DNA from 3 places in the Alteromonas sp. K632G genome. Region 3 is predicted to be linked to each of the others. Evidence: predicted binding sites of a transcription regulator. Region 3 holds the regulator's gene; each other region holds the start of a gene.
What was found. The regulator FliA, encoded in region 3, starts transcription of late flagellar genes. The targets are predictions, from matches to a motif close to CTAAAGNTNNNNNNNNNNNNGCCGATA.
Positions count from the first base shown of each region.

Region 1: J5X92_RS19810 (DUF5610 domain-containing protein) is a predicted target of FliA. The motif match lies at 2,770-2,796, and genes of this name have one in related genera.
Region 2: pomA (flagellar motor protein PomA) is a predicted target of FliA. The motif match lies at 1,805-1,831, and genes of this name have one in related genera.

Region 1 is NZ_JAGGDM010000027.1:41,120-46,111, forward strand. It holds gene J5X92_RS19795 (DsbA family protein) at 1-581, opposite strand, end outside; gene fabR (HTH-type transcriptional repressor FabR) at 905-1,525, shown strand; gene trmA (tRNA (uridine(54)-C5)-methyltransferase TrmA) at 1,574-2,668, opposite strand; gene J5X92_RS19810 (DUF5610 domain-containing protein) at 2,826-4,103, shown strand; gene J5X92_RS19815 (RNA-binding protein) at 4,141-4,605, opposite strand.
Region 2 is NZ_JAGGDM010000015.1:107,219-112,210, forward strand. It holds gene dxs (1-deoxy-D-xylulose-5-phosphate synthase) at 1-395, opposite strand, end outside; gene ispA ((2E,6E)-farnesyl diphosphate synthase) at 428-1,318, opposite strand; gene xseB (exodeoxyribonuclease VII small subunit) at 1,347-1,589, opposite strand; gene pomA (flagellar motor protein PomA) at 1,880-2,644, shown strand; gene J5X92_RS15135 (flagellar motor protein MotB) at 2,644-3,573, shown strand; gene J5X92_RS15140 (cyclopropane-fatty-acyl-phospholipid synthase family protein) at 3,699-4,952, opposite strand; gene J5X92_RS15145 (DUF1365 domain-containing protein) at 4,960-4,992, opposite strand, start outside.
Region 3 is NZ_JAGGDM010000001.1:222,673-227,664, reverse strand. It holds gene J5X92_RS00965 (chemotaxis protein CheA) at 1-1,418, opposite strand, end outside; gene J5X92_RS00960 (protein phosphatase CheZ) at 1,431-2,195, opposite strand; gene cheY (chemotaxis response regulator CheY) at 2,230-2,613, opposite strand; gene J5X92_RS00950 (RNA polymerase sigma factor FliA) at 2,650-3,381, opposite strand; gene J5X92_RS00945 (MinD/ParA family protein) at 3,378-4,244, opposite strand; gene flhF (flagellar biosynthesis protein FlhF) at 4,241-4,992, opposite strand, start outside.

The DNA.
Region 1 (4,992 bases), on a different contig from region 3:
CAATACCATTCACCATCGTAAAAAATCGTGGCGGGCAGATAGTGACCTTTCGAGGAAAGCTGATGTAGGTGTGCTTCAAAGCGTTTTTCCAATGCCGCCTCATCAATGCTAGACGAGGCATCAATATGGTCACCTTTCCAATAGGCAAGTAGCAATTCAGCAATGCCTGTCCATGAAGCGCCTTCATCTATTTTTTGCTGAACGGCACAGGACGCAGTAAAAACTGAGCGAGCTTCGTGGGTAATCTCAGTAGCAGAGCACGGAAAATGAAGATGGTAAACGTTGGCTAAATGCATCGCATCATTAATTGAATGCTTATTCCACATAGTTAATTCAGGAAACATCACGGGATCTGAATTGATAATGACGCGAGCTGTAATGGCTACGCGATACTTTTTTTCGAGTGTCGGTAATGCTTGAACAAGTAGGAATGAGTAGGGGTCATCTACTTTTATGAAAATTTCTAATTTAGGTACACCACGCTTAAAAAAGCGTGCACAAGTATAATAGCGGCGTTTAATACTTAGTAGCGTGTTACTCGAAATGAACCGTAGCACGTAGGGCTGAATACTTTTTTTCATTATTGGGTCAGCTATTTTTGTTCATGTAGGCCGATAGTCCTATAACCCCATAGTCCATCATTCCCACAGGAAATAATGAGATAAATTAATTCTGGCTATTCACTCTGATAAAGTCCCAGTAATGCCTTACAGGAGAATAGCGGCTACATAGTTAACAACTTGTTAAGAGTTGAATGTACAGTAACAACAGTTACTATAAAACGCTATGGAGATAATAATGAGTAAGTGCTAATAGCGTTTATGCCTAGAGCCGAATTAATTTAAGCTTCTCCCCATAGGCACTCATGCGATAGACTAGTGAAGACTAACAAACTGGTACTATTGTGACTCGTCAGGAACAAAAGCTTAAAACCCGCCAAAATATCATTCATGCGGCATTCCTATTACTGGATGAAAATCGCAGTTTGTCTGCTATTAGTTTACGTGAAGTTGCTCGAGAAGCAGGCATTGCGCCAACGTCCTTCTACCGACACTTTAAAGACATGGATGAATTAGGGCTCACGCTGGTGGATGAAGCTGGGTTAGCTCTTCGCCAGTTAATGCGCCAGGCTCGCCGTAGAATTGCTTCAGGTGGCGGCGTAATTCACACGTCAGTTGAAACCTTCATGGAGTTCATCTCTGCTAACAAAAATGTATTTCGATTATTGTTGCGGGAACATACAGGCACGTCAGCTGCATACCGAATGGCGGTTTTTCGCGAAATTCAGCATTTTATTGAAGAGCTAACCGATTACATCATCGAGCAACAAGGCGTGGAGTACAATATTGCGCAGCTTCAAGCTGATGCGATGGTTAGATTGGTATTCAGTGCTGGTGCAGAAGCGTTAGAAGCTGATACTAAGTTGAAGATAGAAATTGGCGAAAGGGTTAAAGCCCAATTACGTTTCGTGCAATTGGGCGCAATGTCGAAGCTTGCATCACAGACATCTTCCGACGCATCTTAAGCGTTAAAATCTAAAGTTGCTGCAAATCCATTTGCAAAATACAGCTCGTTACTTTTTAGTAAGTAACACACCTGCTTCTATATGGTGGGTGAATGGGAATTGATCGAACAGCGCCGCATTTGCTACTTCGTGAGTTTCACAAAGCAGGCTTAAGTTTTCAGCTAAGGTTTCAGGGTTACAAGAAATATAGATAATATTATCGTACCCTTGAATCATCTTTAGTGAATCTACGTCTAACCCTGCTCGAGGTGGGTCAACCAATACAGTGGTAAAATTGTATTCAGTTAAGTTAATACCTTCTAGACGAGAGAAGGTTCGTTCCCCGTTCATTGCTTCGGTAAACTCTTCAGCCGACAACCTCACAATTTTCACGTTATCTAAGTGGTTTGCCGCAATATTGTATTGCGCCGCTTGTACCGATGGCTTTGCTATTTCGGTTCCTATCACATTGTCAAAGTGAACCGCCAATGGCATCGAGAAGTTTCCGGCGCCACAATACATTTCGAGTAAATCCCCAGTTAGGGGAGCAGAGCATTCAAGTGACCATTCAATCATGCTGCAATTTACTTCTGCATTAGGTTGGGTAAAGCTATTTTCAATATGTTTGAATTCAAACTCACGGCCGTTAATAGGTAGTCGCTCTATAATAAAGTCGTTCCCTACAATGCGCTTTTGCTTTCGAGCTCGCCCAATAATACTCACAGCCGTAAATTGGGTAGCTAAAAAGGTGCGAAGTAGTTCAGCTTGTGCTTGCCATTCGTCATCTAGTGGCTTGTGATACAGCAAGCTAATAACCAATTCACCGGATAATCCAGTTAGATAATCAATTTGAAACAATTTTTTACGCAGCAGCTCGTTTGGCTTTAAATAATCAATTAATTGCTGCATTGCCTTGTTAATGGTTTCACTAGCCGGTGGAAATGTATCTACGCGGTACTTCTCTTTAGAACCTTGATCGAACATGATGTGATAAAGATCGTCACCGTCGTGCCATACACGAAACTCAGCCCGCATACGGTAGTTTTCAGGTTTAGACGGATACACCGACAGACTCGGTGCGTTAAACGGGGTAAGAAGAGTACCTAACCGATCCACTTTCTCATCGAGTTGAGCTTGATAGTCTTTTGCAGTGGTGGTTGTCATGTGGTTCTCCGAACATCATTTAAATAAGGCTGCGAATTGTAGTGCCTTATATTATATGTGCAACGGATAAAACTCACAGAAGCAAAAATTTCGTATTAAAATTAAACAATACGTGATTGGTGCCGATAACTTGATTGAGGATAGTGAGGATCAAATTATGAACGTGAGTCAAATTAAGGCTTTCATGGGCGACCAGAAAGTGGATGAAAAGGCATCGGTTCACCCGAATGAAGCTATAAAGAAGCAGCTTCAACAGGAAGGCTTACAGCAAGCAGCCGAGTTTACCAAACAGCATTCAGCAACGGTCACCGTGAATAGCACGCAGACCAGTATCGGCTTAAAGGTCTTCAGTGGTAGCTTAAGTCAAAATGTGGTTGTTGATGGTAAGCGCCCTAATGAAAGCAAGCAGTCTGAAGACGGCGAAGAAAATAAAAGCTTATTCGATTTCGAAAAAGTTGCCCGTAATGTACTTGGGTTCGTGACCGGAGTCATTCAAGGTGCCGCTGATGGTGGTGCGGATGACGATACCCTAAAAGGGTTATTTGGTCAGGCCCGTGAAGGCGTAAGTCGTGGCTTCGCTATGGCTGAAAAAGATCTCGAAGGTTTTATGAATGATGAGATTGAAGAAGGTGTTACTCGTAGCCGTGAAATGATAGACGGCGGCATTAACGATTTAGAACAGAATATCTTCAATCCGAATCCAGTGAGTGTGAGCGAGCTTAACGCGGTATCTGCATCTGATGCTAAATCAGGAAGCTTGCTCATTCGAACCAAAGATGGGGATGAAGTAAACCTTAGCTTTGAAAGTATCAGACAGTTTAGTGCTGCTAGTCAGGCTTCGCTATATATACCCGCGAATGACGATGCTGAAGCGTCTAGTTCGAATACAGATTCAGTTGTGGCGCAGCAGTCATCTCAATATGAATACTTTGAGCGAAGTGGCATCAGCTTTTCGTTAAAGGGTGAAATAGACGAAGATGAAATGACAGCTATTGCAAACCTTGTGGGTGAAGCACAAGACTTAGCCGATACCTTTTATAGCGGGGATATGGATAAGGCGTTCGAACAAGCGTTGAATTTAGGTTTCGATGACAAAGAGTTAGTTGGGTATGCGTTGCAGTTAAACCGCACTACACAAACCGAAATGGTCAAGGCTTATGAGAACGTAAAGCACTACAGTGAAGAAGGTGAGGCTGAAAACCAATACGGTAATGTAGTAAGCCCAATAGCACAGTATCTAGAAAAGATGATGTCTACGTTCGAAAATGCCGAGAATACCTTAGGCGCTGGAGATGACTACAATACATTGCTTGCAGGTATTATTAGTGAAATGAAAGATGTACAAATACCTGATTTAGTTTCAGCTATAAATCGTTTCCATACGTTTAACCAAAACTTATTAAACGCGATGCCACAGCAAGCGGCTTCAGAATAGAGTAAAAAAAACCTGGGTCATGCCCAGGTTTTTTAATTTATACTTGTTCTACTTTGTCTTTAGCTGGTCTAACTTTTAATGTTCGCTCTTGGAACACTGAGTCGTTAGTCTTCGCTATTACTGGGTCAAGGTCGCTAGTTATCACTTCAATAAAGCCATAACCTTTTCGCTTGCCAGTTTTTCTATCCTTCATGAGTCGGACAGACTGTACTTCGACAAAACTACCAAAATACTCTTTAACCGCAGATTCGTTTGCACGATACGGTAGATTACCCACATAGAGTGTTTCAGTGGTTGTGCTGCTGGTGGAGGGCGCAGCTGTTTCAGAGGGGGAATTGTTAAGGAGTGAAGCTAGCCACGGGGTTAATATACCGCTTATTAATAAAGACGCTGAAACCGTTAACGGAACGTGCGCTTCTATACTAGCTGATGAAAACAACAGATATCCTGCGATTGCAAAGATAGCACTAATAACAGTGCATTGAATAAAGCCTACTTTCATATACCTACCTTTCTAGTGTTTATTATCATAATAATGAAGGCTGGTTATAGTTTACTCATTTGTAACAATTAGAACAATAAAATGTGAAAGAACTATCCTAAAGTCCAATGGAATACACCTAAATGATGTAAAAATAAGCGTTTGAGGGTGAAAGTGTTATTAAATGCAAATAAGTGCCAAATAACGGTTGATCTTTTACGCCACCTATCTATAATGCGCTCCACGTTTTGAGGGGGCTTCAGGCATTCACAAGACACAGTGCGCAACCTTGAATTAAGACTGATTAAAAAGTTAAAAATCTAGGTTGACATCGTAACTTAACGATGTAGAATGCGCGCCTCGCTTCAAGGAGTTGGTAACAACACTGGAAAAGCAGTTTTCATTAAC
Region 2 (4,992 bases), on a different contig from region 3:
CCAAGTGCAGCACTGATAGACGTAGACGAATGGCCTACAGCAAAAGTGTCGTAGTCGCTCTCAGGAGGCCAAGGGAAGGGGTGTAAGCCGTCTTTTTGTCGAATCGTCGACATTTGCTTAGCGCGACCCGTAAGAATTTTATGGGGGTAGGCCTGATGACCCACATCCCAAATCAATCTGTCGATAGGCGTGTTATAAATATAATGTAAGGCCACAGTAAGCTCGACCGTGCCTAAGCCCGACGCAAAATGTCCACTGGTTTGGCTTACACTATTTAGTAAATATTCTCGTAATTCATCTGACAACTCACGCAATTTCTCTTGCGGTAACTGTCTTAACTTATCCGGCGTTTGCGCAATAGCAAGCGTGGGGTAATGTTGGAGGTCTAAACTCATTATTTATTATCTTTTTCAACATGGTTGCAGAACTAATGGTCTCGTTTTACCAATAGTTCGCTAAACGCAATTAAACTGTCTGTATTGTAGGGTAAACGAGCCAAGGCTTGAAGGGCATTCTGATGCAGCTTATCAAGTTCTCGTTTTGCACCTTCAATGCCAAGTTTGGCAGGAAAGGTATTCTTACCCAAAGCAATGTCAGAGCCTGCTGGCTTTCCTAATTGCTCACTATTACCTTCTACGTCAAGAATGTCATCTTGGACTTGAAATGCAAGACCAATATCGTCGGCATAAGCTAATAAGTCTGCTTTACTGTTGCTATCAAGGTCTTGAGAAACAATAGATACCATTTCAACACATGCACGAAGTAGGGCGCCGGTTTTCAAATTGTGCAGTCGCTTAAGCTGCTCAAGGCTTATTTCTTCACCCGTGCTGGTTAAATCGATTGCTTGCCCGCCACACATACCGCGATAGCCAGCGGCGCGGGCTAACACAGAAAGTAACTCGCCACGTTTATTGGTTGCGAAATCACTTAAAGGCGCATCTGCCAACGTGCTAAAAGCAAGCGCTTGCAATGCATCACCGGCTAATATTGCGGTGGCTTCATCGAATGCAATATGACAAGTCGGCTGGCCGCGACGCAAATCGTCATCGTCCATGGCTGGCAAGTCATCATGTACAAGCGAGTAAGCATGCACACACTCAATGGCCATACTAATAGCCATTTGATCGCCTTTAGGCACATCCAGGGTGTTGCCGATAACTTGAACCAGTAAAGGTCGCATACGCTTTCCTCCCACCAACAACGCGTGACGCATTGCTTCTTTAAGCCGCGGCGCGTCGTGGGGAAGGTCATCAATAAGCGTATTTAACGACGTATCGGTCTGCTGCTTAACTTGCTGATGCAATGCAGTGAAATTCATACTATACCTGTTTGTTGCGACACGAGGCTTAAGGTTGCTCGTCTTCAGGAAGAGGGTGTAATGCGCTTTCGCCTTGCTCATTAAGCAAAATTTTAACTTTTTGCTCGGCTTGCTCTAACGATTTCTGACCTTCGCGGGAAAGGGCTATGCCTCGCTCGAATTTTTCTAGTGCAACGTTTAATGGCAACTCACCGTTTTCCATCTCATTAACGATTGCATCTAATTCGGTAAGGGTTTCCTCAAACGAGGGAGAATTTGTCTTTTTCGTCACTTTCGTCACAATCGCACTCATTTTTAGGCGTTTTTTGGATTACGCGCACATTAACTGAGGGTAGCCAAAGGGTCAAATGGTTTGTCAATATATGCCCTATTGCAGCTATCTATGATAACGTTTTGTGAAGCAACTCTTTGTATTAAAAACTACCGCCTAAAGTTCGACTAACCTCATTATGTATACAATAATTAAGGCAATTTGCGATAATCTTGTTATAGAAATTCTATACAATGCCGATAGAATACGAGTAATAGTATGCAGCGTCTGCAAAAAATGAGGAAGAGTGAGTGGATTTAGCAACCGTCATAGGTATGTTGGGCGCCATCGGCTTTGTAGTAATGGCCATGGTTATGGGTGGCAGTATTGCCATGTTCATCAACGTACCGTCTATCTTGATCGTATTTGGTGGCACCCTTTTCGTTATTTTATCCCAATACACTTTAGGGCAGTTCTTTGGTGCAGGTAAAATTGCAGGCAAAGCATTCATGTTCAAAATTGATACGCCTGAAGATCTTATTGAAAAAATTGTTGAGATGGCAGATGCAGCGCGTAAAGGCGGTTTTCTTGCATTAGAAGAAGCTGAAATAGACAATCCGTTTATGCAAAAAGGCGTAGACATGTTAGTTGATGGTCACGACATAGAAGTGGTCAGAGAAACCTTAGCGAAAGATATCTCTATGACCACCGAGCGACACGAGTTTGGTGCCACCATTTTTAAAGGCATGGGTGATATCGCACCAGCAATGGGAATGATTGGAACTCTGATTGGTCTGGTGGCCATGCTTTCTAACATGGATGATCCTAAATCAATTGGGCCAGCAATGGCGGTAGCACTATTAACCACCTTGTATGGTGCATTTCTTGCCAACATTATTTGCCTACCCATGGCGGTAAAGCTCGGAAACCGCGCACAAGAAGAAAAGCTTAACCAAATGTTAGTGCTCGATGGCATTGTAGGGATTGCCGATGGGCAAAACCCGCGTGTTATCGAAGGTATATTGAAAAATTATCTGGCGGCAAGTAAACGCGGTACGGGCGCTGAGGACGAATAATGGCTGAAGAAGAGTGCCCAAAATGTCCTCCCGAAGGGCTTCCTGCATGGATGGGGACCTTTGCTGATTTGATGTCGTTGCTCATGTGCTTCTTTGTACTCTTGCTCTCATTTTCAGAAATGGATGTACTGAAGTTCAAGCAAATCGCCGGCTCAATGAAGTTTGCCTTTGGTGTGCAAAACAAAATTGAAGTGAAAGACATCCCAAAAGGGACGAGTGTTATTGCGATGGAGTTTAGGCCTGGTCGTCCAGATCCGTCGCCCATCGACACTATTCAGCAACAAACAATCGAAATGACTCAGCAGATGCTAGAGTTCCAAGCGGGTGACGAAGATTCATCCGGCGGTAGGCAGAAGCAAAGGGGTGAGCAGCGAGGGGGGCAGTCACAACAAACCGCCACCGATCAGTCGTCCTCAGAGTCGCAAAGTTCAGATCAAACACAAACTGCTGAGTTAATGAAAAAAGTAGCGCAGCAGTTACAAAAGCAAATTCTCGATGGCGCAGTAGAATTGGAATCTTTAGGTCAGCAGTTGACTATTCGCATTAGAGAGAACGGTTCATTTTCTGCCGGTTCTGCATTTTTACAACCTCAATTTCAGCCTATTTTACGCAAAATTGGTGTGTTATTAGCAGACGTTCCAGGGGAAATAGAAATCTCAGGGCATAGTGACGGACAACACATTGCTAATGAACTCTATCGTTCTAATTGGGATTTATCGTCTCAGCGTGCCGTAGCCGTAGCTGAAGCCATGCGAACAGCGCCGGGGTTCGATGAAAGCAGAATGTCTGTAGTCGGCAAGGCCGATACCGACCCCATGGTGGAAGATGCAACAACACCGGCGGATAGAGCACGGAACAGACGGGTAGAGATTAATATCAATCAAGGTAAACCAATGACTTCTCAACCTATATCAGTGGTTGATGAATAGGTTGCTAAGCAAAATACAAAATCAAAAAGGGCGAATCAATGATTCGCCCTTTTAGTTTGAAGTTGTCTTTTATAGGCAATTAACGTGGGTTTTTATAGTCAACTAACGTTGTTTTTTATAGGCAACTAACGTTGCAGTGCCTCCCTGTGATGTGGCTTAGATATTACCAATTGCACCGTACTAATGGTTCTTTCTAAAAAACCGCCTTCACAGTATTTTAAATAGTAAATCCACATACGCATAAAACGTTCATCATAACCATCGTTGAGTAATGCTTCTTTGGCGCTAATAAAGGCTTCGTACCAATGATTAAGGGTTTGAGCGTAATCTAATCCGATATCATGCAGGTCTCTAATCATCATGTCGCTATAGCGCTTTAAATGAGCGTTTAACTGATACTGTGAGGGAAGGAATCCACCAGGGAAAATGTATTTTTGAATGAAGTCCACACTGCTGGCGTAACTTTCGTAACGTCTATCATCAATGGTGATGGATTGTAGCAACATTAGCCCATCGTCTTTAAGCAGCGATGAACACTTCTCAAAAAAGTTACCTAAGTAATCTTTTCCTACAGCTTCAATCATTTCAATTGAAACCAGCTTGTCGTACTTACCTTCTAGCAGGCGATAATCTTTTTTCAACAAGGTGACTTTATCAGACACTTGTGCGCGCTCAATCCACTGCTCTGCCCACGCATACTGTTCTTCAGAGATAGTTGTGGTGGTCACTTTACAACCACAATGCTTGGCTGCATATACCGCTAAACCACCCCAGCCAGTGCCTATTTCTAAAAGATGGTCACTTTCGGTTAACTGAAGCTTGTCACAAATTGTTTTAAGTTTGTGATTTTGCGCTTCTTCTAAACTGGCATTCACATCAGGATAAATAGCCGATGAATACATCATGGTGTTATCAAGAAAACGAGTGTAAAGTTTATTACCCAAATCGTAATGGGCTTCAATGTTTTTCTTGGCTTGATCTTGAGTATTACGGCGGGCAAAGTGCTGAATTTTCAGAATCGGCATGGAAATCCACTTGAACTTGTTTTCCCAAGCATCAAGGGTAGATAGGTTACGCGCAAATATTTGTACAACTGCCGTTACATTATCGCTTTCCCACAGGCCATCCATATAGGCTTCACCTGCACCCAAGCTACCGCCCAATAATAACTGGCGATACGCCTTTACGTCTTTGAAATTAATCGTAGCGTGTAAATCGTCATTGGGGTTACCCATTGAAGCAATTGTGCTGCCATTTTCCATAATGGTAAGTGAACCATGTGGAAGTTTCTCTAAACACTTTAAAAATGTGCGCCTACAAACCTTGTCTAAAAGAGACGCTTCTGAAGGGGTACTAAATACAGATTCACCGGAAGACATGTTGTTATTATTCCTGACTTTTCTTAGGGTGGTTATAAAG
Region 3 (4,992 bases):
TCAATACCATGATCCACTGAGTTTCTTACTAAGTGAACTAAGGGATCAGCCAATGCTTCTACCAAGTTTTTATCTAAATCTGTCTCTTCACCTTCCAATTCCAAGGTAATTTCTTTTTTCAAACTACGTGCTAAGTCTCGAACAACGCGAGGGAAGCGGCCAAACACTTTCTTAATTGGCTGCATACGGGTTTTCATAACCGCACCCTGCAAATCACCCGTCACCACATCTAGGTTAGCAATTGCCTTCGACATACTTTCGTCGGCATTGGTTATTCCTAAACTCAGCAAACGATTTCGTACTAATACTAACTCGCCAACCATATTCATAATTTGGTCTAGGCGCTTGGTATCAACACGAACTGTAGTTTCTGCTTGAGGAGGTGCTGGGGTTGCTTTTTTGTCGTCTTTCTTAGCCGCTGGTTTAGCGGGCTCTGACGCTTTTTTAGCTGCTGGACTAGGCGCTGGCGCTTTTGCGGCAGGCGTTGATTTAGCCGGCGTACTAGCGGCAGATTGCTCTGCCTTGGCTTTCTGAATTGCTTCTGTCGCCTTTTTATCTACGGGCGGCGTATTTGCTGCTGGTTCAGCACCTTGCGCTGTAGGGCCTTGTCCTGAACCATGTAATTGGTCAAGCAATGCTTCAAATTCATCGTCGGTAATTTCTTCACCGCTAGGCGCTGCCGCTTTCGACGCAGCTACAGGCGCTGGTTCTTCTTCTTTGAATTTACCTTTACCGTGCAATTCGTCTAGCAGTGCTTCAAATTCATCGTCGGTAATATCATCACCTGAACCACCAACCGCGGGGGCTGCCGCTTTTGGTTCTGCTTTCGCAGATTTACCTGGGGCATTTGAACCATGAAGTTCATCCAGCAAGGCTTCAAATTCATCTTCAGAAATCTCGTCGATGCCGCCATCGCTACTTGCGGCAGGCGCTTCAGGTACAGGCGCTTCTTCTAACGCGAATTCTTCTTCGGCAGCGGGGACTTCAGCCGCTTCACTACTGTCACCAAAGATGTTTTCGTCTGGGGTTTCTGGGGTGCTTAACTTATGCAGCAAATCAACTAACTTTGCGTCTGCAGGAATTAGTGGTTCTTGCGCTTTAACACGCTCAAACATATCGACTACTACATCGGTGGCCTGAAGAATGGTATCCATTAATTCAGGCGTAAGAGTACGTTGTCCGTTTCGCATTACATCGAAAACGTTTTCTGCACCATGGCAAATTTCAACTAATTCGGTAAGCGACAAAAAGCCGGCGCCACCTTTTACGGTATGGTAACCACGGAAGATAGCATTCAGTAAATCTGCATCTTCAGGATTATTTTCCAGATCAACGAGCTGTTCTTGTAATTGTTCAAGGATCTCCCCAGCTTCAACTAGAAAGTCCTGTAATATATCCTCGTCAACATCAAACGCCATGCGCCCGCTCCCCTAAAAACCTAAGCTAGACAAAAGATCATCTACGTCATCTTGGCCAGATACCACATCATCGCGTTGGTCTGCATCAATAATTGGACCTTCGGCTTCGACACTATCGATCTTGTTAACTTTTTCGACTTTCGCTTCCAATGGCTTGTCTTGCTCCGCCTGTTCGGGTTCACCGAACATCGTCAGCATATTAACTAAGCTATCTTCCACTTCTTTTACGAGTTCAATCACTCTGCGAATAACTTGACCGGTAAGATCTTGATAACCTTGTGCCATTAACACTTCGGTAAGCAATGATGTAAGCTTAGCTGATTGTTTCGATCCGTCTTCTAGCAATTCGTCTAAATCTGCACATAAAACTTTGAATTCGCCCAACTCAAGTTGACGATTCATCAGTTTCTTCCATTCCGGCATAATTTTTTCGATACGGGTAGAGAGCACTTCAGCAATTGGCATACTCTCTTCAACTGCGTCCATGGTGGTATTGGCAGCTTTTTCCGTTTCTTCGATAACGTACATCAGTCGCGTTTGCGCATCAGGAATGTCATCAACGGTTAAATTTTTAATACGTTCATCGATTTGGAAGTTATTCAACGAGTCATGAAGTTGACGCGTTAATTTACCCACTTCAGCAAAGAGCTCAATGGACTCTTTCATCGAAACAGCTTCTAAGACAGCGTTCGCTGATGCGTTATCGCCCTCTTCAAGATACGCTACCAATTTTTTGGCTTCTTCGAGCGTTATGGAGACACTTTCATTTGTCGACATCCAGTAAACCTCATTTCTCTGGTGAGCGTCTGGATCAACCTAAACGTTCGAAGATTTTATCTAGTTTTTCTTTCAACGTAGCGGCAGTGAAAGGTTTAACAACATAACCATTTACACCAGCTTGCGCTGCGGCAACGATTTGTTCTTTCTTCGCTTCTGCTGTTACCATAAGAACCGGTAGGTGTTTCAACTTATCGTCGGCACGTATAGCGCGTAATAAGTCGATACCTTGCATACCTGGCATATTCCAATCTGTTACAACAAAGTCAAAATCACCTTGTTGTAGCATAGGCAGCGCGGTGCTACCGTCGTCCGCTTCCTGGATATTGGCAAAACCCAAATCTTTTAGCAGGTTCTTTATGATACGTCTCATGGTAGAAAAATCGTCAACCACGAGAATTTTCATACTTTTATCCAAAATAGCCTCCAATGAGGGGTTAATTGTTATTAATTTCTATTCTTCGTCAACTTGCCACGATTTCATTCGTGATTTGAGTTTTAACATGGCCTGACTATGAATTTGACTTACTCGCGATTCACTAACATCAAGAACTTCGCCTATTTCTCTAAGATTCAGTTCTTCATCATAGTATAAAGAAAGTACAATCGCTTCCCGTTCGGGTAATGTAGTAATAGCATGTGCTAGCGCTTTTTGGAAAGCCCCTTGCATCAAATCTTCTAACGGTGCGTCGCTGCCTCGGTTTTTTTCTGTAGAAATGACATCTTCAGAAACCCCAAGGTCTTCAATCCCCACCAATTTCCCGGCATTCACTTCGTTCAGCATTTGATGATAATCTTGCATGCTGACATTCATTTTAGCCGCAATATCTACATCTCGCGCGTCTCGGCCTGTTTCACCTTCAACTTGAGAGATGGCTTCTGTGATTGCCCTTCCGTTTTTATGAACGGAACGAGGAGTCCAATCACCTTTTCTTATTTCATCAAGCATAGCGCCACGAATACGAATACCTGCAAAGGTTTCGAAACTTGCACCTTTGGAACCGTCAAAATTTCGTGCAGCTTCTAGCAGTCCAATCATACCTGACTGGATTAAATCATCGACAAGAACACTGGCTGGTAGTCTCGCCATTAAGTGGTGTGCTATCCGCTTCACCAGCGAAGCGTGACGCTCAACTAATTGTGACTTGTCTGTTTGCTGTTGATAAGCGGCTGCTTTGCTATTCAACGCTGACTTCCTACTGCTTTATCTGCTATTAGTTGTTCAATAAAAAATTCTAAATGGCCACCTGGTTGCGCAGGAATAGGCCAAGAAGCTGCTTTGGCTGCTAGCTGGCCAATCGCCACCGCTGCGGGTGAACTTGGATAAGCATCTACTATTGACGTTTGCTTACGTACTGCTCGGCGTATGTTCTCGTCAAAAGGAACTATTGCTACCAATTCTAGCGCAACATCTAAGAATCGCCCTGTTACTTTAGATAATTTGCTGAAAAGTTCCTGACCTTCTCTAACATCGCGGACCATGTTAGCGACCACTTTAAAGCGAAAGACACCGTGTTCTCGGTTAAGAATTTTAATTAATGCATAGGCATCGGTAAGTGAAGTGGGCTCATCACACACTACCACCATAATATCTTGGGAGGCTTTGGAGAAGCTTAGCACCATATCGGAAATACCCGCTGCGGTATCCACAATAAGCACATCAATGGGCGTGCGCAACTCGCTGAATGCTCTTATGAGTCCTGCATGCTGCGTTGGTGATAGCTCTGCCATTGATTGAGAACCTGATGTGGCTGGTGCTATTTTTATACCGTGAGGACCCGTAACGAGAACATCGTCCAAGGTACACTCACCAGATAATACGTGGGAGAGGTTTTTCTCTACTCGCAATCCTAGCATTACATCCACATTGGCCAGACCTAAGTCTGCATCCAATACCATTACCCGCTTTCCCTGCTTTGCCATAGCAATAGCTGTGTTTAGCGTAATATTTGTTTTACCAACGCCACCTTTACCTCCGGTGACGGCGATAACTTTGATTAATCGTGATTGCTTCATTTTTCGTAAGCTACTCGCTTGATCATCAATCATACTGCTCGTGCTGTTTTAACCACATTGTTACTAGTAGTATGATTCAAACCGTACTTTTTATAAAGCTTTGCAGCAGCAGATACTAAAGATTTTGCTTCTGCAATCTTAATGTCTTCAGGAACTTTCTGTCCATCTGTTACATAACTGACAGGTAACTGGTACTCCACCGCTGCGCTAAGCACTTCGCCTAGAGAGTAGCACTCATCAAGCTTTGTAAAGATACAACCGCTAAGTTCCACCCCTTCGTACGCATCTATAATACGTTGTAATGCAGCATATTGGGTATTCGCTTGCGCTACTAGGTATTTTTTCACTGGCTGCATTTGACCGTTATCAAATTGATTTATCTGTTTAATTAATCGACTATCTCGTTGACTAAAGCCTGCCGTATCAATTAACACTAGTCTCTTATGGCGTAATTGAAACAATAAATCTGATAATTCTTCACTACTTTGTGCTTTACGCACTGTGCAGCCAATAATTTTTCCATATGTGGCTAATTGCTCAAACGCTGCAATACGATAGGTATCAATCGTAATCATGGCAACGGAGTCGGCGCCGTATTTCTGTGCGTAACGAGCAGCTAATTTAGCAACTGTAGTGGTTTTACCTGTTCCGGTAGGACCCACTAACGCTACTGCGCCCTTTTGCGTAAGTATATCGTTACCTGTCACATTAATGCGATTAGCCAATAGGTTTAAAAGATATACCCAAGCGTCACGCTCGTTGTAATGCGACGGCGTATAAC